Regions from separate parts of the Desulfitobacterium dehalogenans ATCC 51507 genome, predicted to be linked through region 2. Evidence: riboswitches for the same ligand, from Rfam matches in the RefSeq annotation. Region 2 holds a riboswitch; each other region holds the start of a gene.
The links. A riboswitch is a leader RNA that binds a small molecule or an ion and turns the genes downstream of it on or off. The one in region 2 is predicted to bind cobalamin.
Positions count from the first base shown of each region.

Region 1: another riboswitch for cobalamin. It lies ahead of DESDE_RS01680 (anaerobic ribonucleoside triphosphate reductase); the one in region 2 lies ahead of DESDE_RS05985 (bifunctional cobalt-precorrin-7 (C(5))-methyltransferase/cobalt-precorrin-6B (C(15))-methyltransferase).
Region 3: another riboswitch for cobalamin. It lies ahead of DESDE_RS10270 (energy-coupling factor ABC transporter permease); the one in region 2 lies ahead of DESDE_RS05985 (bifunctional cobalt-precorrin-7 (C(5))-methyltransferase/cobalt-precorrin-6B (C(15))-methyltransferase).

Region 1 covers NC_018017.1:353,397-360,513, forward strand. Annotated here, with positions in the region: gene DESDE_RS01670 (YjfB family protein) at 48-245, opposite strand; gene nrdG (anaerobic ribonucleoside-triphosphate reductase activating protein) at 310-822, opposite strand; gene DESDE_RS01680 (anaerobic ribonucleoside triphosphate reductase) at 822-3,191, opposite strand; cobalamin riboswitch at 3,323-3,507, opposite strand; gene DESDE_RS01685 (sensor histidine kinase) at 3,775-5,400, shown strand; gene DESDE_RS01690 (response regulator) at 5,393-6,496, shown strand; gene DESDE_RS01695 (hypothetical protein) at 6,632-7,117, shown strand, end outside.
Region 2 covers NC_018017.1:1,231,219-1,238,335, forward strand. Annotated here, with positions in the region: gene ftsH (ATP-dependent zinc metalloprotease FtsH) at 1-85, shown strand, start outside; gene DESDE_RS05970 (glycosyltransferase family 8 protein) at 194-1,036, shown strand; gene cbiD (cobalt-precorrin-5B (C(1))-methyltransferase CbiD) at 1,083-2,222, shown strand; cobalamin riboswitch at 2,264-2,442, shown strand; gene DESDE_RS22970 (hypothetical protein) at 2,398-2,604, shown strand; gene DESDE_RS05985 (bifunctional cobalt-precorrin-7 (C(5))-methyltransferase/cobalt-precorrin-6B (C(15))-methyltransferase) at 2,609-3,835, shown strand; gene cobI (precorrin-2 C(20)-methyltransferase) at 3,935-4,678, shown strand; gene cobM (precorrin-4 C(11)-methyltransferase) at 5,426-6,196, shown strand; gene DESDE_RS06000 (cobalt-precorrin 5A hydrolase) at 6,193-7,117, shown strand, end outside.
Region 3 covers NC_018017.1:2,105,003-2,112,119, forward strand. Annotated here, with positions in the region: gene DESDE_RS10105 (secondary thiamine-phosphate synthase enzyme YjbQ) at 1-305, shown strand, start outside; gene DESDE_RS10110 (DMT family transporter) at 366-1,301, shown strand; tRNA gene DESDE_RS10115 (tRNA-Glu) at 1,492-1,567, shown strand; tRNA gene DESDE_RS10120 (tRNA-Val) at 1,574-1,649, shown strand; tRNA gene DESDE_RS10125 (tRNA-Asp) at 1,656-1,731, shown strand; tRNA gene DESDE_RS10130 (tRNA-Tyr) at 1,762-1,845, shown strand; tRNA gene DESDE_RS10135 (tRNA-Met) at 1,854-1,928, shown strand; tRNA gene DESDE_RS10140 (tRNA-Gln) at 1,971-2,045, shown strand; tRNA gene DESDE_RS10145 (tRNA-Lys) at 2,052-2,127, shown strand; tRNA gene DESDE_RS10150 (tRNA-Gly) at 2,147-2,221, shown strand; tRNA gene DESDE_RS10155 (tRNA-Arg) at 2,229-2,305, shown strand; tRNA gene DESDE_RS10160 (tRNA-Thr) at 2,330-2,405, shown strand; tRNA gene DESDE_RS10165 (tRNA-Leu) at 2,414-2,498, shown strand; tRNA gene DESDE_RS10170 (tRNA-Ser) at 2,513-2,603, shown strand; tRNA gene DESDE_RS10175 (tRNA-Asn) at 2,617-2,691, shown strand; tRNA gene DESDE_RS10180 (tRNA-Ile) at 2,693-2,769, shown strand; tRNA gene DESDE_RS10185 (tRNA-Gly) at 2,775-2,848, shown strand; tRNA gene DESDE_RS10190 (tRNA-Glu) at 3,154-3,229, shown strand; tRNA gene DESDE_RS10195 (tRNA-Val) at 3,236-3,311, shown strand; tRNA gene DESDE_RS10200 (tRNA-Asp) at 3,318-3,393, shown strand; tRNA gene DESDE_RS10205 (tRNA-Tyr) at 3,424-3,507, shown strand; tRNA gene DESDE_RS10210 (tRNA-Met) at 3,516-3,590, shown strand; tRNA gene DESDE_RS10215 (tRNA-Gln) at 3,633-3,707, shown strand; tRNA gene DESDE_RS10220 (tRNA-Lys) at 3,714-3,789, shown strand; tRNA gene DESDE_RS10225 (tRNA-Gly) at 3,809-3,883, shown strand; tRNA gene DESDE_RS10230 (tRNA-Arg) at 3,891-3,967, shown strand; tRNA gene DESDE_RS10235 (tRNA-Thr) at 3,992-4,067, shown strand; tRNA gene DESDE_RS10240 (tRNA-Leu) at 4,076-4,160, shown strand; tRNA gene DESDE_RS10245 (tRNA-Ser) at 4,175-4,265, shown strand; tRNA gene DESDE_RS10250 (tRNA-Asn) at 4,279-4,353, shown strand; tRNA gene DESDE_RS10255 (tRNA-Ile) at 4,355-4,431, shown strand; tRNA gene DESDE_RS10260 (tRNA-Gly) at 4,437-4,510, shown strand; gene DESDE_RS10265 (CoA-binding protein) at 4,591-4,983, opposite strand; cobalamin riboswitch at 5,186-5,370, shown strand; gene DESDE_RS10270 (energy-coupling factor ABC transporter permease) at 5,573-6,313, shown strand; gene DESDE_RS10275 (energy-coupling factor ABC transporter substrate-binding protein) at 6,316-6,627, shown strand; gene cbiQ (cobalt ECF transporter T component CbiQ) at 6,707-7,117, shown strand, end outside.

The DNA.
Region 1 (7,117 bases), 880 kb from region 2:
CAACGGTCCTTTTTATCCCGCGCATAAATCGGGGCACAAGGACATCATTATACCAAGACGTTAAGTTGACTGCCAAGCTGAGGATTCACAGATAGCTCCATCTCATTGGATATCCCCGAAGCCATGGCCAGCATGGCATTGGTTTGTTCCTGAGAGGTATTCATAACCATCTTCATGACAGAAATTGAAGCTTGCTGTTTAAGCTGAACCTGATTGGAAACGACGGACAAAGCTGCTATATCCATAGTTAACCCTCCTCCAAGTTAAATATATCATATCTTGGATAGTTTAACCAAACCTTTTGCGAATTTAAGCCAAGGCCAAAACAACCTTCCCCTGCTTCAGGCTTGCTTGCACATCGATAATTCGTTGGTTCTCCGAACCTCTAAAGGGTAGAAGCAGATTTCTGTTGGCTGATTCGAATGGTCCGTCCACCAATAAATCGGTATGCTCAAGTAAGAGAGCCCAGGCAGGCTCTTTTTTACTTTGAGCGGTAAGTTCTTCATAGGTATACCCAGAGTAAGTCATGACGTGGAAGCCCCTTTGCTTAGCGGACTGTGCCAATAAGGCAAAACCTTCAGCTTGGGCAAAGGGTTCCCCGCCGCTTAGAGTGATGCCGTCAAGGAGGGGATTCATCGCCAAACCTTTGAGAATCTCTGAGATAGGGATGCTTTTTCCTCCTTCATAGGAATGGGTCTCAGGATTATGGCAGCCGGGGCAGTGGTGAGGGCATCCTTGGGCAAAGACCGTCAAACGTATGCCCGGGCCATCGACAATGGATTCTTCAATGATTCCTGCGATCCGGATCTGGAAGTCCATCATCAGACCTCCCTCTGATCCGCAGAGGAGTGGAGGCAATTCAGGTGTTTAATCCGATCCCGGACTTCGGCCTTTTTGGCGTCGTTGAAACGATCCAGGGTGCCGACCAAATAGCCGGTGATGCGGCGGATGCGCTCAAAGGGGGTGGCACCTTCTGCTCTGCCGCAGCGAGGGCATTCGTTGCCGATGATTCCTGTATATCCGCAGATGGGATCCCGATCCACAGGATGATTGACGGCGCCGAAGCCGATGCCGGATTCTTTCATGCAGCGGATGATTTTCTCAAAGGCCTCCACATTTTGAGCCGGGTCGCCGTCCACCTCCACATAAGTGATATGGCCGGCATTGGTCAATTCATGATAAGGTGCTTCGATTTTAATTTTGTGAAAGGCAGGGATGGGGAAGCTGACGGGGATGTGGAAGCTGTTGGTGTAGTATTCTTTATCCGTGATACCGGGGATGCTGCCGAAAAGCTCCTGATCCATCTTAATGAAGCGGCCGGAGAGGCCTTCGGCAGGAGTGGCTAAGAGAGAGAAGTTCAGCCCGTATTCCTGCCCGGCTTCATCCATGCGTCGGCGCAGATGCTGGACAATCTCCAGTCCCAATTGGCGGGCTTCTTCCGATTCCCCGTGATGCCGTCCGGTTAAGGCTATAAGGCACTCGGCCAGTCCGATAAAGCCCATGGAAAGGGTTCCGTGCTTCAGCACTTCGCGGATCTCATCATCCCAGCCCAATTGGTCAGAGTCCAGCCAGATCCCCTGCCCCATGAGGAAGGGGAAGTTCTTGACTTTTTTGCGGGCTTGAATCTCAAAGCGTTCCAAGAGCTGGTTGATGACGAGGTCAACTTTCTCATCCAGCATGGTAAAGAATTCAGTGCGGTTTTTGTTGCTTTTTAAGGCGAGACGGGGGAGGTTGATGGTGGTAAAGCTAAGATTCCCCCGGCCAAAGATGGTTTCCCGGGAAGGATCGTAACTATTGCCGATGACCCGGGTGCGGCAGCCCATGTAGGCAATTTCCGTCTCAGGTCTGCCGGGGACATAGTATTGCAGGTTAAAGGGAGCATCGAGGAAGGAGAAGTTAGGGAAGAGTCTTTTGGCACTCACCCGGCAGGCCAGCTGGAATAAATCGTAGTTGGGCTCCCCGGGATTATAATTGATCCCTTCCTTCACTTTGAAGATATGGATAGGGAAAATGGGGGTCTCCCCGTTGCCCAGACCTGCTTCTGTAGCCAGGAGAAGATTTTTGACCACCATACGGCCTTCCGGGGTGGTGTCCATGCCGTAATTGAGGGAGCTGAAGGGAATCTGGGCTCCGGCACGGCTGTGCATGGTGTTGAGATTATGGACCAGGGCTTCCATAGCTTGATAGGTTTTTTTATCCGTCTCGGCGAGAGCCTTTTTAGCGGCAAAGTCCTGGGCCTTCCGAAGGGTAGGCTTGTCCAGTTTAAGGTTAGGAAGGTTTTGGAGCAGAGCTAATTCCTGCTCAAAATAGCCCGGATCAGGGGAAAGGGTGGGCGTATATCCCCCTTGGTTTTCCAGAGTGGAGAACACATCCTTAAGATGGGCTTCCAGCTCTTCCGAATCCATCTCCTGAGGGAATAAAAGCTCGCAGGCTTTGAGCAAGTTTTGTCTGTAAAGTTTAATATAGCTTTTGGCCACACCGGGTGCCATGCCATAATCAAAATTAGGGATGCTTTGGCCGCCGTGCTGGTCGTTCTGGTTGGATTGAATGGCGATGCAAGCCAAAGCGCTGTAGCTTTGGATATCGTTGGGTTCTCTTAAGAAGCCGTGGCCGGTCCCAAAGCCCTCTTTGAAGAGTTTTATAATGTCGATCTGGCAGCAGGTGGTGGTGAGGGTGAGAAAATCCATATCATGGATGTGAATATCTCCCTCTTTGTGGGCTTTAGAGTGTTCTGGCTTTAAGACAAACATCTCATTGAATTGTTTAGCCCCTTCGGAGCCGTAGCGCAGCATGGTGCCCATGGCGGTATCCCCGTCAATATTGGCGTTTTCCCGCTTCATATCGTTGTCTTTGGCTTCTTTAAAGGTGAGATCCTCATAGACTTTCATAAGCCGGGTATCCATTTCCCGGACCCGGGTCCGTTCTGCCCGATAGAGAATGAACTCTTTGGCTGTGCGGGCGTGGCCTTTTTCGATAAGAATCTTTTCTACAGCGTCCTGAATTTCCTCCACGGAAGGAACTCTTTTATGTAGGTTGATCTCGAGGTAGTTGACCACTTCCTCAGCAAGAAGGAGGGAGGATTGATAGTCCTTGCCTCCTGTGGCGCTGGCCGCCTTAAAGATGGCGCTGGCTATTTTCTCAATGTTAAAGGGAACTTCTCGTCCGTCTCGCTTGCGAATCTTAGTAATCAAATAAAATCTACCTCTTTTCTCAATCTAATCTCCTGACATCTGATAAAGAAACAAAAACTTCCCGACAGAGATGTCGAGAAGCTAAAAACAACATGCCATTAGCAGTCCAACATACTCTATACTCCGTAGAGTTGGTGGTATACCCATAGGCAGGTCTTCTGACTTAGGATCATCTATACTTCTTACCTTCCCGAAAACCTTTTCAGTGGTCATGCCAAGAAGCATATCTCCCTTACAGCGGCGGGACCGTGCCGGATTCTAACCGGCTTCCCTTTTCACCTGTGGTCACACAGTCACCTATGAGATTCCTTGATCAATGGATCAGTTTTATTATACATCAAAATCCTATCGAACACCATATATAGATAAAAATTAGTGAAGAGACACTATATATAGTGGGTCTATAACCAAAATCAGAGCCAAGGTTTAATGAAATCATATCCTAAAACCAAGGAGAGTGTCAACGATCTAAATCACAGATGTACCGAAGCAAAAAGTAAAAGACTTGTCATCCGATGATAAATCGATAAAAATAGAGGTATAACTAAGAAGATAGTTAGAGAGTTTACTTAAGGAGATAAAGATGAGCCAACGTTACAGGACCTTCATATCGATTTTGTTTGGATTGATTAGTTTTGTCGGGGTTTTCTTTGCAAGTCGATTTGATTTTAATGGGTTTTCCATTAACATTACATGGAGTTTGATGCTTCCCTTGTTGGTGGCATTAGCCTGGGGGACTAAGTATGGTGTTATTAGTGTTGTAGCCAGCCCTATTATTTTTTATCCGTTTATTCTAGGGAGTTATAACGGTTGGGCATCGCTGATTCCTTCCCTATCTCTTTTGCTTTGGGTTCTTATTCACGGATATGGGAGTGAAAAACGCCAGAAATCAAAGAAGAGAGTCTATAATCTCTACTTTCTACAGTTGATATATGTGCTTATCCGATTTGTGGTTTATATCACTCTATTCCCGATACTTATTCGATTCAATGAAGTGATTACACCGTTTTGGAATCCTCAAGCCTATACGGAAATAGATATGGGGATTATTCTTTTATTCGTAATCAAGGGAATCATTGTCGAATCCATTTTATTAGGCTTTTGCGATGCAGTGCTCCTCCTTCCTTTTGTTCGCAAATTTTTTAACCTCCCCATCTCTAGTGGAGCAAGATATAACACGTATATTTTGTCCGCAATTGTTCTTTTCGGTTTATGTTTTACCTTAGCTGTATTAGGAATTTACAACTATATTTCGGATGAGATCCCCTTTTTTTCATGGAATCTCAATCCCAGTGAAGAAACCCGAGTCACCTTCTTATTTGCAATTATTTTGTTTTTTATTATGGGTGGGATCACCATTCGCTTTGTTCAGCGCGTGGTGGAGACACAAGCGCAGCTGAGAATTCGAGAGCGCCAATTAGAGGAGGCGTTAGGAGATATTCGGGTGCTTAATGACGAGCTGGAACAACGGATTCTCTTACGCACAGGTGAACTGCAAAATGCAGTCAGCGAATTGGAGGGATTTGCCTATACCATATCCCATGATTTGCGGGCGCCTATCCGAGCTATTGAAGGATATAGCAATTTTATTCTTGAGGATTATGGAAAACAACTTAATCCAGAGACCAATGAAATGTTAGGGAGCATTAAAGGAATTTGCCAAGATATGATCACATTGATTCATCGTTTGTTGGAGTATTCCATAACGTCAAAGCAAGAATTGGCACTCCAACCAGTAAACCTAGCAGACCTTATTCTCAATATTTATGAAGAACTTAAGGTAGCTCATCCTGATCGAAACGTGGATTTGGTCATTGAGAATGAATTGCCGATGGTAACAGGGGATAAAGTACTCTTACGGCAAGCCCTTGAAAATATTCTTTCCAACGGGTTTAAATTTACTAAAGGGCGTCAACAGGCAATCCTGAACGTAAACAGTGTCAAACATGCTGAAGAATGGGTATTCTGCTTTAAAGATAATGGTGTTGGTTTCGATATGAAGTACGCCGGTAAGTTATTCCACGTATTCCAAAGAATGCACCGTAAGCAGGATTTTGAAGGAACGGGTATAGGACTTGCTACTGTGAAAAAAATACTTGAGAAACATAGAGGAAGAGTTTGGATTGAGGGACGAGTTAATGAAGGAGCACAACTTTATTTTGCTTTACCCTTAGAAAAAAACAACATAGATGAGGGCGAAAATGTTTGAGGTAATGATTGTCGATGATATGGATATTATGATAAAACAGATTAAGCGGTTAACCTTATGGAGCGATGAAACGGATTTTCGCATCGTGGCACAGGCATCGGATGGTCAAGAAGCCCTTGAAAAGCTTCGGGAGCATCCTGTAGACCTCTTGATTACGGATATTGAAATGCCAGTCATCAATGGAATTGAACTATTAAAAGAAGTACAAGAGCGGGGATTAGCTTCTTGCGTCGTATTTTTGAGCGTGCACAGTGAATTTAACTTTGCAAAACATGCGATTCAATACGGTGTTTTTGATTATTTGATTAAGCCTGTTGTCCATGATGACCTAAAACAGGTGCTCGAAAAAGCAAAAAAACATCTATTGGACAAGAAAAAGGCCAATGAATATGTAAAGACATTAGAGGAACAGCTGGTTGAAAAGGTAGATATCTATTATCCTGAGGCACAGCTGAGAAGCCTTTTGAAGCAGCTGGATCAAGGAGAAAAGGGAGCCTTAAGGGGAATAGAGATGATGCTTGATGAAGTGTGTGAGGGGGTAGGGCATGATCGGATTAAAGGGGCTCTGGTATTGCAAAAAATTTATGATGAAGTTTTCATGTCCATACAAGAGGCATATCCCTGGCTTGAGAAGTACATCACAGTAGAGCATTATCTGGAAAATCCCTCCCCTCAGAAAGCGGAGCTTCAAGTCCTGAAGGAGCGATTCATGGAGCATGTTGAAAGGCTGATGGACACACTGAATCGATTTGTTTTGCGGTCTGAACGCAGTGCCCTAGTAAGAGAGGTATGTCTTTTTTGTATTGAGCATATTGAAAATCAGATTAGTCTCGGAAAAATTGCAGAAGCATTTTATTTGACGAAGAATTATGTCGGTGATCTGTTCAAACAGGAGACGGGAATAACCGTAGGAGAGCATATTACTTTTATCAAAATAGAACGGGCAAAAAGATTGGTTGAAAAAGATGCCTTAAAAAACTATGAAATAGCCCATCTCCTGGGTTTTAGTGATGCAGAGTATTTCGGGAAGTTATTTAAGAAATATACGGGAATGCCACCTATGGTGTACAGGGCCATGAAAAAGGATGAGCGATAGGAACGTAACATACGAATCCGTGTTTTGTCAGGGGATAACCCTTAGTAATTACATTCACATGCAGGGGAAGCTCTTGTATGATAAAACCATCACAAAGAGCTTCTCAAGCTCGATATAGAAAAAGGAGCGATAAGGATGGTATTAGGTAAAAAAAGTTGGCTTACAGGAGTGCTACTTGCTGCGATGGTAACAACAATGACAGGTTGCGGTCAAGAGAGTACGGCGCCAGAGGTACCCAAAACTCAGGAAACACAAAACGCAAGTGTTCAGCCGGAAAAAAAGAAATTTGATCTCGAATGGAGTATTCAACCGAAGCTAGGGATTACCAAAGGGGATTACTATAAAATCGAAGAACATTTCCGTCAAGGACACCTGGGAACCCTAGAGGTGGTTAAAAATGATGATAAAATAGTTCATGTCGAATTTAACGAAACGACGCGTCCAAATTACTACCATCGTATTTATCAAGATGTTCCCAAACGGATGTCTGAATATAACTTCACAATGGGAGAGCGCAAAGGAGCAGCCTGGATTCAAAGTGTAGTTATGGTGGAAAAGCAAATGATCGAGAAGCAAACCCTTACTGGAGAATTTGATATGGTTTCCGGTGCGTCCAACAGT
Region 2 (7,117 bases):
TGACAAACTCCATGAGTTGGCGCGTTTTTTGTTAGAGAAAGAAACCATCACCGGAGAAGAATTTATGGCGGTGCTCTCAAGGTAAAATGAAGGACTGGTGATGTTTTTAACATCCCGGTCCCTGTTTTATATTGAATAGGTGACAAAGCATAATCCTCATATCCAAAGATAAAACCAGCAAAGGGGTAAATCCATGAATATTTTAGTCACCCTAAACTCGAATTATATTATACACTTGATCGTCATGCTCACCTCTCTGATTGAGTCCAATCCAGGGGAGCAGTTTACAGTTTATGTGGCTCATTCCGGCATGTCAAAAGAAGACTTTACCCGCATCAATCATGCCATTGACACCTCTCGATGTAAAATTGAAGACATTAAAATTTCCGATAAGGGTTTAAGCGATGCCCCCATTACCAGCCGCTACCCCAAAGAAATGTATTATCGGATTTTCGCTGTCAAATATCTCCCGGATCACCTCGAGCGGATTTTGTACCTGGATCCGGATCTAGTGGTGATAAATCCCTTAAAGGAGTTCTATACCATAGATTTCCAAGGGAATTTCTTCGCGGCGGCCTCCCATGTCAAGGAAATATTGAAAAGGATTAATCATGTCAGGCTTAATATGGCTGAAGACAGCACCTATGTCAATTCGGGGGTTATGATGATGAACTTGTCTCTGCTGCGCCAGGAACAGGATATTCATGAAGTCTATGAATATATTGAGGGATATAAGCATCGCTTATTTCTACCTGACCAAGATGTCCTTAATGGAGTTTATAGTGATAGAACGCTGACTGTGGATGCGAAAATCTATAATCTTAGTGAACGGTATTATGTTCTCTATAACCTGAATCCCAAGTATTGGGATGCGAAGATTGACCTGGATTGGGTCCGCAATAATACCGTGATTATCCATTATTGTGGCCGCAACAAACCCTGGAAGGAAAATTATATGGGGGAATTGGATGTTTTCTATAAAGACTATGCACAAAAGGTTCATGACAAAATGAAGGATTTTGAGACGACGAGGTGAAATGATAGCATTATAGTTGAATACGATAATAGATGGGGCGGCTGATATGAGGAAAGAGATGAAGGACAGGCATTCATGGAAAATGGGCTTTACTACGGGCAGCTGTGCAGCCGGGGCGGCAAAAGCCGCATGCTTCTTACTGAAAGGATTAAATCAAGGAACACAAGTAGATATCCCACTGCCCCAAGGGGAACGGCTTCAATTATCCATACATCGATGGGAAATGGAAAAGGATATAGCTCGTGTAGGTATTATCAAAGATGCAGGGGATGATCCTGATGTCACCCATGGTTTGGAAGTGGTAGCTCAAGTGCGGGTTCTTTCTGAAAAAGGAGAAATCCTCATTCGCGGGGGTCAAGGTATTGGCGTCGTTACCAAAAAAGGACTTCAGATTCCTCCAGGGGAAAGCGCTATTAACCCTGTTCCCCGGTCAATGATTCAGGCAGCGGTACGAGAAGTATTTCCCCAGGAAGAAGTCCTGGTGGTGATTGAGGTGCCTGATGGAGAAGAGCTTGCTTCGAAGACCCTGAATCCTCGTTTGGGAATTAGGGGAGGGCTATCGATTTTAGGCACAACAGGTATAGTTCGGCCTATGTCAGAGGAAGCGTTCAAGAATTCTATTCTGCCTGAGCTGGATCAAGCCGTTGCTTATGGACATAAAGCCATTGTTCTAACTCCTGGCAATTATGGTTTCAGAGCAGCTACGGCGGAACTGAAAGTTCCTGAGGAAGCCATTATTCAGATGGCCAATTTTGTGGGCTTTCTGCTGGAGGAGGCTGCCTATCGCAAGATCGAGAAAGTGCTTCTCTTTGGTCATATTGGTAAATTGATTAAAGTAGCCGGGGGGATTTTCCATACCCATACCCATGTTGCCGATGCCCGGATGGAAATTTTAGTGGCTCATGCCGCACTGAATGGTATTGACCGGAACTTTTTGCAGACCATAGCGGAGTATCCAACGGTTGAAGGTGCTGCTGAAGAAATTCGTACCAAGGGTTGGGGAAATCTTCTGTTTAAATTAGCAGAAAGGGCGAGTTGTCGGGCTCAAGAGCATGTGCATGGGGAAGTGCAGGTGGGAACCGCCTTTACTTTGCTTAACGGTGAGATCATTGCCTGGGATGATCAGGCCAAAGAGATCTGCAAAGAATTTTGGCATTGGCCGCAGATAGAGAAGGAATTTAGGTAAAAGTAGAGAATAACTTAGTAATTCGAATTAAATTGTCACAACAATCGGATAATACTCAAGGTTCCTCTTTTGAGGATGAAAAGGGAAGTCGGTGAAAATCCGGCGCGGTCCCGCCACTGTGAACCACGAGTGCCTCCTTATAGCCCACTGGGATAATCCTGGGAAGGGGGGAGGCATGAAGACTGGAAGTCAGGAGACCTGCCTTGAACATTGCATTACGCCCACGAGCGATGGGTGTGGTGATTATTTCGGAATAACCGAAGGGAAAAACCAAAGAGCCGCTCAGGGCTCTTTTTTATTTCACTATAAATCGCGGCAGAATTGGGCAAAGCCGAAGGCTTGGTTAATTAACGAAATAGTGGTTAAACAAAGGGGAAGGTGATGGGATGATCCAAATATTGGGGATAGGCCCTGGTACAAGAGCATGGGTTTCCCAGGCTGTTGAAGAAATGGTCCATCAGAGCGATGTTTTGGTAGGAGGGCAACGAGCCTTAAAGCTCTTTCCGGATTTCAAGGGAGAGTCATACCGGGTCAGTGGAAATTTAGCTGAAACCTTGGAAACCTTGCAGAGAGTATTACAGCAGGGAAAAAAGGCAAGTGTCCTGGTTTCTGGCGATCCAGGTTTTTATAGTCTGCTTCCTTGGTTGAAAAGGGAGTTCCCGCAAGAAGAAATCCAGGTGTTGCCTGGCCTTAGCTCCATTCAGCTTGCTTTTGCACGAGCAGGGATCCCCTGGCAGGATGCAGAGTTGCTCAGTGTCCACGGCCGTCCGCTGAATTGCTTACCTTTACATCTCAGCCGCCCCTTGGGAGTTCTCACTGGGGGTGAAAACTCACCTCAGAAGATTGCTGAGTATTATCATACCTATGACTTCAATCCGCAGATCTCTCTTGGCAATGCCTTGACTTATCCGGAAGAGCGTTGGTTAAATACAGATGCTCATCAGCTCATGGATTTGGAAGAAGATTTCTCTAATGCGGTGATGATCCTCTACCCTGAAAATCCAGAGGATAAGTCGGCTCAATCCTTGCTTTCATTGCCTAAGAGCTTTGGTATCAAGGATGAGGAGTTTGTTCGTGGCAATGTTCCCATGACTAAGAATGAGATTCGGATTCAAGTTCTGGCTAAGGCAGAGATTACCCCTTCGACCCGGGTCTTGGATGTGGGAGCAGGGACGGGTAGCATAAGCATTGAAGCGGCGCTTTTAGCTCATCGTGGCTGCGTTTATGCCATAGAAGAAAATCCGGAGGCACAGGAGCTTATTCTGAAGAATCAAGAGAAGTTTCGGGTAAGAAATTTGCGACTGGTTCGTGGATCTGCGCCTCAAGCGTTACAGGAAATCCCCCCTATGGATGTCTGTATTATTGGCGGTAGTCATGGGCAGATTCGGGAGATTTTACTTCAAGCTCCCTTGGCGCCTGGGGGAAGGGTTGTATTGACTGCCGTAACTTTAGAGACATTAGCTCATGGTATGGAAGCCTTAAAAAGCTTGCAATATGAGGATGTTGATGTGGTTTCGATCCAAGCTGTACGCTGGAAGGGTATTAAGGATATTCATCTTGCCCAGGCCCAAAACCCCGTATTTATACTTTCAGGAAGAAAGGGGATTATTTAAGGCCTCTGCTTCAAACAAAGGAGTTAAGAACCCGTTCAAAAGAAAATGAGCTCCAGAACCGCGGGATGGTTGCGGGCCGAAGAGCTAAGGAGGAACGAAGTGAAGAAGGATAGGAACGAAGACACAAACATAGTAAACAATCAGATCAGTGAAAAGGCTAAGCTTTACGGAATAGGGGTAGGGCCGGGGGACCCGAAGCTTATTACCTTGCGGGCAGTGGAAATTCTACAAGCTATTCAGGTGGTCGCCATACCCAAGTCCAAGATGGAGCGGGAAAGTGTCGCGTGGGAAATTGCCAAATCACACTGCCCCTCCGGAGTTAGCATTTTAGAGTTAGAAATGCCGATGACCGCTGATGAGAGCATACTTCAAGCTGCTTGGCATACTGCGGCAGAGAAGATTAAGGAGGAGCTCTGTCAGGGGCATTCCGTTGCTTTCCTTACCTTAGGTGATCCTTCCTTATACAGCACTTACAGTTATCTACTTGCTATCTTAAGAGATCAGCTTGAACCGGATCAGATAGAGACCATTCCAGGTATCACGGCTATGGCGGCTGCCGCAGCTCAAGTGAATTGGCCTTTGGCTACGGGAGATGAGCCTTTAGTGGTTTTGCCGGGGATCGAGGGCTTAGAGGAGTATGAGCAATATCCTAATCTTGTCTTAATGAAAGTATCGCGAAATTTGCCGGATGTACTGAATCATATCCAAAGAACCGGGTCACAGGCAGTTTTAGCTACCCGGGTAGGTCAGGCAGGAGAAGACGTTCGCCTGCTTGGCCCGGAGGAAGTGTTGGAAAAAGTGGACTATTTAAGTCTTGTGCTTTGTAAGAAGCCTCAATCTTGAGAAAGACCCTTTGAAAGCTAAATCTCCAGGATTTTGCTTTACACCGTTCGCTCAATAAGCTGCGCGGACAAAACTAACGCTCAAGCCCTTCGCTCCGTCGGGTGCCCAGCCAAATCGCTCCTGCTCAATGGCTGGTTGGAAACGTCCTGTTTCCAACCCGACTCCGCTGCAGTCTTTTCGCGAAGTTTTGTTCCCGCTCGCTTAAATTCGCTCTCTTTTGTAAATCAAAATCCTTGGGCGATTTTTCAAGTATTCGTTTAAGTATCTTTTCAGGACACAGAAAAAGACCCGAAAGAAGTGCAAGAAAGACCCACAAGAGTAGCTTTACGCACAAAAGCGAACGGATTTCACTGTGTATAAGGCAGCTAAGGCTTCTGCTTCGCTTCACTCACCATAAGCCAAGCTTTCTTTAAGCGGAGGGGCGGTCGGGTCAACGAGGCTTTCCTAACATAGCGTAGCCACGGTTCACATGTAGAAAACAGCGGGGTTTGGCGTCGAAAGTGTCCGGTGGACAGTTTCGCTCAAGGCGGCACTCCCCAAAGCATACGCATCCGCCGCAGATGCTGTTAAGAAAGCGAGTTGACCAGCCCTGGAGCTATGGAGTACGTGAGTCTCCGATCAAGAAACCTTCCGGTGGAAGGTTTCAGGAGATCACGCCCGAAGGTGCGTTGTGCGTAAAGCTACGCGACCCAGACGGCTGCACTAAAAAGATCTTTGGATATCATTATAAAGACAGGAGTGAAAACCTTGGCTGAGAATATTAATCCGGTTCTCTTTGTAGGAGCCGGTCCCGGGGATCCGGATTTGATCACTTTAAAAGGCAAAAAGGCTCTTGAAGAAGCCCAGCGGGTTATTTATGCGGGATCCTTGGTCAACCCGGATATCCTGCGGCATTGCCGAGAGGGCATAGCTTTATTTGACAGTGCCGGGTTAACCTTGGAAGAGACTGTAGCCATCATGGCGGAAGGGGTACAAAAAGGAGAAAAAGTCGTTCGTTTACACACTGGAGATCCCAGTGTTTATGGAGCCATCCAGGAACAGATGCAATGCCTGGAAGAAAAGGGCATTACCTACGGAGTGATCCCGGGAGTAAGCTCTGTGTTTGCCGCCGCCGCTGCGGTGAAAAAAGAGTTTACCCTGCCTGAGGTCAGCCAGACCTTAATTCTTACACGACTGGCGGGAAGAACCCCGGTGCCGGAAAAGGAAGATCTGGCATTATTGGCTCAACATCAAGCCAGTATGGCGATTTTTCTCAGTGTACAGGATATAGGGGAAGTGGTGGCGACCCTGAGGAAAGGATACCCCCCCAATACACCTGTAGCTGTTGTGTATCGAGCCAGCTGGCCGGATCAACACATTCTGGAGGGTACCTTAGAAACCATTGAAAATCAGGTGAAAGAGGCGGGAATCCGTAAGCATGCACAGATTCTTGTGGGAGATTTTCTCCGGGATCAAGGGACCCGCTCTAAACTGTATGACCCGGAATTTACTCATGAGTATCGGCAAGGACGCTCATGAAAACAGCCATTGTGGTGTTAAGGGATCAGGGCTTAAGGACGGCCTGCCGGATCATCGAGAAATGGCCTGAAGAGGAACCAACCTTACTCTATCTGCACCGGCGTCTTGAGGGTCAGAAGCGCATTCATGAAACAGAAGAGCCTGCCCCTTGCTGCGATCCTTATTATTTTAGTGAGCTGAAAGAAGTCCTTCCTGAACTATGGGAAGGTTCCTCTCTTTTGATTTTTATCATGGCTACGGGGATTGTGGTTCGTCATATTGCTCCTTATCTTCAGGGTAAGGATCGGGATCCGGCCGTATTGGTGCTGGATGAAAAAGGGGAATTTGTAATCTCCCTCTTATCCGGGCATTTAGGAGGAGCCAATGCCTGGGCGAAATCCGTGGCCCAGTGGATCCATGCCCAGCCGGTGATAACCACTGCCACAGATGTGCAAGGGCTGACCGCACCTGATGAGTACGCCCGACGGTTTGGTTGGTCTGTCGAACCTTTATCAGGACTGAAGGAAGTCAATTCTTTGTTGCTGGAGCAGGGTTATCTCAAGGTCTGGACCGATTGCCTGCCCGAGGAACACCCCCTGCGTCAGGACCCTTATTACCATTTCCTTAAGGATAAAGATAAAGAACATGCCCAGCTATGGGTTACAACAGAACAACTTGCGGCTCAGCATGAGCGGATCCAGGGAAAAAGCAGGCCCCTTCATTTGGTGCCAAGGATCTTTGGTATCGGAGTAGGGTGCCGCAGAGGGGTAAGTAGGGAGCAGGTGATCGAAGCCATTGAGGGAAGTCTCAAGCAAATAGGGATATCACCAAAGAGTATTCAGGGGCTATACAGTATTGAATTAAAAGCGGATGAAGCAGGAATTATCGAGGCAGCCCGAATCCTGGGCATACCCTTTCATACCTTTTCATCACAAGAAATAC
Region 3 (7,117 bases), 870 kb from region 2:
AGGATGGCGCAGCGATTATCTATTGTCCTCATACTACGGCGGGAATCACGATTAATGAGAATGCGGATCCCGATGTTTCCCGGGATATGCTGAGGCGCCTGGATGAGATCTGCCCTTGGGATATAGCCCAGGATAAGCACGGGGAAGGGAATTCGGCAGCCCATTTGAAAGCCAGCCTGATGGGAAGCTCTCAGACTGTCATAATCAAAGAGGGAAGATTGCTTTTAGGCCGTTGGCAAGGGGTTTATTTTTGTGAATTCGATGGACCTCGCTCCAGAGAGTGTTTTGTAAAGATATTGGCTTAAAAAATAATTGTAGGGCAAAGGCAAGTACCCATTTTGGAAGTAAGTACTTGAAAGGGAAACATGAGTGAACTTATAGTTGAAAAGCACGAAGAAAAGACTCAAAATATCAGGACAAAAGCCGTCAGAGGGACGATATTTACCCTTATTGGCGGGATCAGTTGGGGATTTTCCGGTGCCTGCGGACAATACCTTTTTTCCGTGAAGGGGATCGACCCTCATTGGGTTACAGTGGTACGGATGTTTATAGCGGGGCTGATTTTATTTTCTTTGGTTTTATTTAAACATAGAAAGCAAATGATAGGTTTGTTCAGCAATACAAAGGATCGCTGGACACTTATCGCCTTTAGCTTATTTGGGCTTATCTCTTGTCAATACACCTATTTATTGGCCATATCGTATACCAATGCGGGAACAGCGACTGTGCTGCAGTATTTAGGGCCGTTATTAATTATGATTTTCGTTTGCGGAATAGATAGGCGCTTACCGACGAAGACAGAAGGCATTGCTATTGTTTTAGCTGTAACCGGTACCTTTTTATTGGCTACCCATGGGAATCTCAGCAACCTTGTCATATCTACCCAAGGGCTTTTCTGGGGACTGATGTCCGCTTTAGGATTGATGCTTTATACGATCATTCCGGGGAGGATTATTGGCAGATGGGGGAGCATCGTCGTTACAGGCTGTGGAATGTTAATCGGTGGGACAATCCTGCTTATATTTATTCGACCTTGGCAGATTCCCGTTTCCCTGGATTGGCAGGTGTTCTGGGGGATGTTGGCTATTATCGTGATCGGGACGGTTGTGTCTTTTACTTTGTATTTACAGGGGGTCAGTGATATTGGGCCTGTAAAGGCTAGTATGATCGCCAGTGTAGAACCTGTGTCAGCTGCTTTGTTCTCCGCTTTTTGGTTGAACACGGCTTTTGTCTGGCTCGATATTATAGGGTTTGCCTTAATTATTACCACAGTGATTCTTTTGACAAGGAAGGGAAGCTGAGAATAGATTGGATTAATGGACTTGTATTTTTTCTGTTAAAGAGCGGTACAATTAACTAAAAACAGGAATATATAGCCAGATATTGTTTCGAATTAACCGAATGTTTTCCCTAAAATATGTTAATTCTACTTAATAGAAAAAAGTATTTGACAAGTAAAGCTAGTCCATGTATTATAGTTATTGCGCTAGCGGCCCATTGGTCAAGCGGCCTAAGACACCGCCCTTTCACGGCGGTAACACGGGTTCGAATCCCGTATGGGTCACCAAAATTCGGGCGATTAGCTCAGCTGGGAGAGCGCCTGCCTTACAAGCAGGATGTCGGCAGTTCGATCCTGTCATCGCCCACCAAAATCCGGCCCCGTGGTGTAGTGGTTAACATGCCTGCCTGTCACGCAGGAGATCGTCGGTTCAAGTCCGATCGGGGTCGCCATTTTAATTTTATAAGCGGGAAACACAATGTGGGTAGATGGCCGAGTGGTTAAAGGCGGCAGACTGTAAATCTGTTCCGAAAGGTACGGTGGTTCGAATCCATCTCTACCCACCACTAAACATCGCGGAGTGGAGCAGCGGTAGCTCGTCGGGCTCATAACCCGAAGGTCGTCGGTTCAAATCCGGCCTCCGCAACCAAGGTTTTAAGTCAACAGCAGTTGATTTAAAAATAGATAGGATAGGGATGTCGCCAAGCGGTAAGGCACCAGACTTTGACTCTGGCATTCGTAGGTTCGAATCCTGCCATCCCTGCCATTTTATGAGCCATTAGCTCAGTCGGTAGAGCACCTGACTTTTAATCAGGGTGTCCCGCGTTCGAGTCGCGGATGGCTCACCATTTTATCATTCAACGACATGCGGGTGTAACTCAGTGGTAGAGTGTCACCTTGCCAAGGTGAAAGTCGCGAGTTCGAATCTCGTCACCCGCTCCAAAGACATGCGCTCGTAGCTCAGCTGGATAGAGCGTCTGACTACGAATCAGAAGGCCAGGGGTTCGAATCCCTTCGAGCGCACCATTTCAATTTTAGATAATCCTCAATGCCGTTATAGCTCAGTTGGTAGAGCGCATCCTTGGTAAGGATGAGGTCACCGGTTCAAATCCGGTTAACGGCTCCACAAACAATGCGGGAGTGGCGGAACTGGCAGACGCGCACGTTTGAGGGGCGTGTGGGTAACACCGTATGGGTTCAAGTCCCATCTTCCGCACCAAAAAGTAGTCTTTCGGAGAAGTACTCAAGTGGCTGAAGAGGACGGTTTGCTAAACCGTTAGAGTGGGTAACTGCTGCGAGGGTTCGAATCCCTCCTTCTCCGCCAGTCATAACACTATTCCTCGATAGCTCAATGGTGGAGCAACCGGCTGTTAACCGGTAGGTTGCAGGTTCGAGTCCTGCTCGGGGAGCCATGGCAGGGTAGCCAAGTGGTCTAAGGCAAGTGGTTCATACCCGCTCATTCGAGAGTTCAAATCTCTCCCCTGCTACCACACCTGCGGGTGTAGCTCAATGGTAGAGCGCTAGCCTTCCAAGCTAGTTACGTGAGTTCGATTCTCATCACCCGCTCCATAGGCAAGATTTAACCGTACTGATGTCAGTACGGTTTTTTTCACGATCAGACTTTCATGCTGAAAAGCAAGCATTTCCTCGGTAGAAAATGCTACTTAATTAAAAACTTAAGGTGCTGTTAAAATAAATTAAATAATTGTAGGTGAATTTTAGATAATAAGCAGACCAAAATAGTCAGTTAAGAGTGTATAGAATGGCGTATAAAAGCAGTATATATGGGTGATATAAGATTAAACTACTTTTTTAAATAAACGTGTTGACATTTATGCTCGATTCGGATATACTAACAAATGTTCCGCTAAAACGGCCCATTGGTCAAGCGGCCTAAGACACCGCCCTTTCACGGCGGTAACACGGGTTCGAATCCCGTATGGGTCACCAAAATTCGGGCGATTAGCTCAGCTGGGAGAGCGCCTGCCTTACAAGCAGGATGTCGGCAGTTCGATCCTGTCATCGCCCACCAAAATCCGGCCCCGTGGTGTAGTGGTTAACATGCCTGCCTGTCACGCAGGAGATCGTCGGTTCAAGTCCGATCGGGGTCGCCATTTTAATTTTATAAGCGGGAAACACAATGTGGGTAGATGGCCGAGTGGTTAAAGGCGGCAGACTGTAAATCTGTTCCGAAAGGTACGGTGGTTCGAATCCATCTCTACCCACCACTAAACATCGCGGAGTGGAGCAGCGGTAGCTCGTCGGGCTCATAACCCGAAGGTCGTCGGTTCAAATCCGGCCTCCGCAACCAAGGTTTTAAGTCAACAGCAGTTGATTTAAAAATAGATAGGATAGGGATGTCGCCAAGCGGTAAGGCACCAGACTTTGACTCTGGCATTCGTAGGTTCGAATCCTGCCATCCCTGCCATTTTATGAGCCATTAGCTCAGTCGGTAGAGCACCTGACTTTTAATCAGGGTGTCCCGCGTTCGAGTCGCGGATGGCTCACCATTTTATCATTCAACGACATGCGGGTGTAACTCAGTGGTAGAGTGTCACCTTGCCAAGGTGAAAGTCGCGAGTTCGAATCTCGTCACCCGCTCCAAAGACATGCGCTCGTAGCTCAGCTGGATAGAGCGTCTGACTACGAATCAGAAGGCCAGGGGTTCGAATCCCTTCGAGCGCACCATTTCAATTTTAGATAATCCTCAATGCCGTTATAGCTCAGTTGGTAGAGCGCATCCTTGGTAAGGATGAGGTCACCGGTTCAAATCCGGTTAACGGCTCCACAAACAATGCGGGAGTGGCGGAACTGGCAGACGCGCACGTTTGAGGGGCGTGTGGGTAACACCGTATGGGTTCAAGTCCCATCTTCCGCACCAAAAAGTAGTCTTTCGGAGAAGTACTCAAGTGGCTGAAGAGGACGGTTTGCTAAACCGTTAGAGTGGGTAACTGCTGCGAGGGTTCGAATCCCTCCTTCTCCGCCAGTCATAACACTATTCCTCGATAGCTCAATGGTGGAGCAACCGGCTGTTAACCGGTAGGTTGCAGGTTCGAGTCCTGCTCGGGGAGCCATGGCAGGGTAGCCAAGTGGTCTAAGGCAAGTGGTTCATACCCGCTCATTCGAGAGTTCAAATCTCTCCCCTGCTACCACACCTGCGGGTGTAGCTCAATGGTAGAGCGCTAGCCTTCCAAGCTAGTTACGTGAGTTCGATTCTCATCACCCGCTCCATAGGCAAGATTTAACCGTACTGATGTCAGTACGGTTTTTTGTTGTTATAGGCTTGAGCCTATTGAGCGAAAGCGGTAGGCCTATCTTCCGGGGCGTGTTTCAACCAGGACGCATTCATGGGTGATTAACTTGATATGGTTTTCGCGCCCCTTTGATAAAGCTTCATCACTCTCGGCGCCAGGCTGCATCCAGATTCTTTTGATACCTAACTGGGCACATTGGTCGACAATTTGTTCCGATATATGGGGAGGAACGATGAGGCTGACCACATCAGGAAGAACGGGTAAGGCATTTAATGAGGGGAAGCAAGGTTCGCCGTCTATCTCTGAGAGTTTTGGATTAATAGGATAGACTGTATAACCGGATTGTTTGAGCCTATGGTATACTTTAGTGCCAAATTTAGCCGGATCCTTAGAGACTCCAACAACTGCCCAGGTCTTCTGTTCTAAGAACTCTTCAATGTACTTTCGCATTTTTTTCTCTCCTTAACTTTCTTTTATATTATCGATAAGAATTAATATCACCATTTAGCTCTTTTTAAATCGTTTGATCAGCGAAATCTGGTCTTCCATTAGATGATAAATCGAAAAAATCAGAGAGATGAACTAATTAATATTAGTTTTCTCCATAATTAATATACAATTTACTTAGAAAAGTTGCTATAATGTTCTTGAAATTAAATATAGAGAGTTGAGTTGATTTTTCGTAAGAAAAGTCATAAGGGAAGTCAGTTAAGCTGACGCGGTGCCCGCCACTGTAAGAGGGAGTTGACTCACAATGATGTCACTGGATTATTATCTGGGAAGACGTGGGTTAATGATGAACTTGAGCCAGGAAACCTGCTTACTCTCTAAATTCAAGGAACCTACGGGATGTTGGGGAGGTGGATATCAGTGTTCAAGATATTCTTATCTGATACAGGATAGCAAACCCTTCTGCAAAGAAGGGTTTTTTGCATATCAGATAAGTATCAGATGTATATAGGCTTAAGGTGTACATGGCACCTGCATTGAGGTTATTTCACAAAGAATTTGTCCTATCAAAAGTGAAGGAGTGGGGAGTATGTCCAAACGAATACAGCTCTTTGTTGGTTTAGTCCTAATGATGTTTTTAATTCCCTATAAAGCATCGGCTATGCATATTATGGAGGGTTTTTTACAGCCGGGTTGGGCGATTTCCTGGGGAGCTTTAACCATACCCTTTGTCGTGTTAGGTATCTTTTCGATCAAGAAAACGATCTCCCTTAATCCACGGCTGAAAATTCTTTTAGCCATGGCAGGAGCTTTTGTTTTTGTTCTGTCTGCTCTTAAATTGCCCTCGGTTACCGGGAGCTGCTCGCACCCAACAGGGGTAGGTTTTGGTGCGATCCTTTTTGGACCGACGGCTATGGCGGTTATTGGAGTTATTGTTCTTTTGTTTCAGGCATTGCTCCTGGCCCATGGTGGATTGACTACCTTAGGAGCCAATACTTTTTCCATGGCAGTGGTCGGTCCTTTTGTCGCTTATGGTGTTTATAAACTTGTACAAAAATTCAAAGGCCCCCAATGGTTAGGTGTGTTTCTGGCTGCTTCCTTAGGTGATTTATCCACCTATGTAACCACATCGATTCAACTGGCCCTGGCCTTCCCTTCAGAAGTCGGAGGAATTGCTGCTTCTCTTACTAAATTTATGAGCATCTTTGCTGTAACGCAAATCCCGCTGGCTATTAGTGAAGGGATACTGACTGTAATCATCTTCAATGCACTGGCCAGCTACGGAAAAAGTGAGCTGCAAGATCTTAAGCTGTTGACAAAGGAGGCGTAAAGATGGCGAATTCAGGTGTAGAACAAACAAAGCGATCGACTTTAAAGATTAATCTGTTGTTATTACTGCTCGTGGTTGCCATAACTGTGGCTCCGTTAATTCTTATCAAGGACGCTGAATTTGGCGGGGCAGATGGCTTGGCGGAGGAAGAAATCATGACTATTCAGGAGGATTATGAGCCTTGGTTTTCCCCCTTCTTTGAGCCTGCCAGTGGGGAAATTGAGAGTCTGCTCTTTGCCCTTCAAGCAGGCTTAGGAGCAGGGGTCATCGGGTTCGGCTTAGGTTATTATAAAGGACGGAATAAGACTGTGTGAACGACTTGAGCCATATGGAGCGGGAATCCAGAAAACTACTTAGTGCTCACCGAAAGGGTGGGAGGAGGCTTCAAATAATATGCTGAATACGGATACCTATGCTTATGCCTCTCGGCTTAAAGCGATTGACCCTATGCAAAAGTTCATTTTTGCCTTCTTAACTCTGGGGGTATGTCTATGGGCCGATCAAATGGTTGTCTCCATAGCTGTGATTGTACTTATGAGTGGAGCTACTATTTTTTTCGGAGGCGCCCCCTTCTCCGTATGGCTCAAATTGATGATCGTTCCTATGTCATTTTTAGTTATCGGTATTATTACGATCGCCATTAATATTTCTCGTGATGTTCATAGCTTTTTATGGGCTTATTCCATAGCAGGGTATTGGGTAGGAATTTCAGAAAGCGGGATACGTGAAGGTATTAATCTTTTTTTCCGGGTACTCGGCTCCGTATCCTGCCTCTATTTTTTATCTCTAAGCACTCCCATGGTG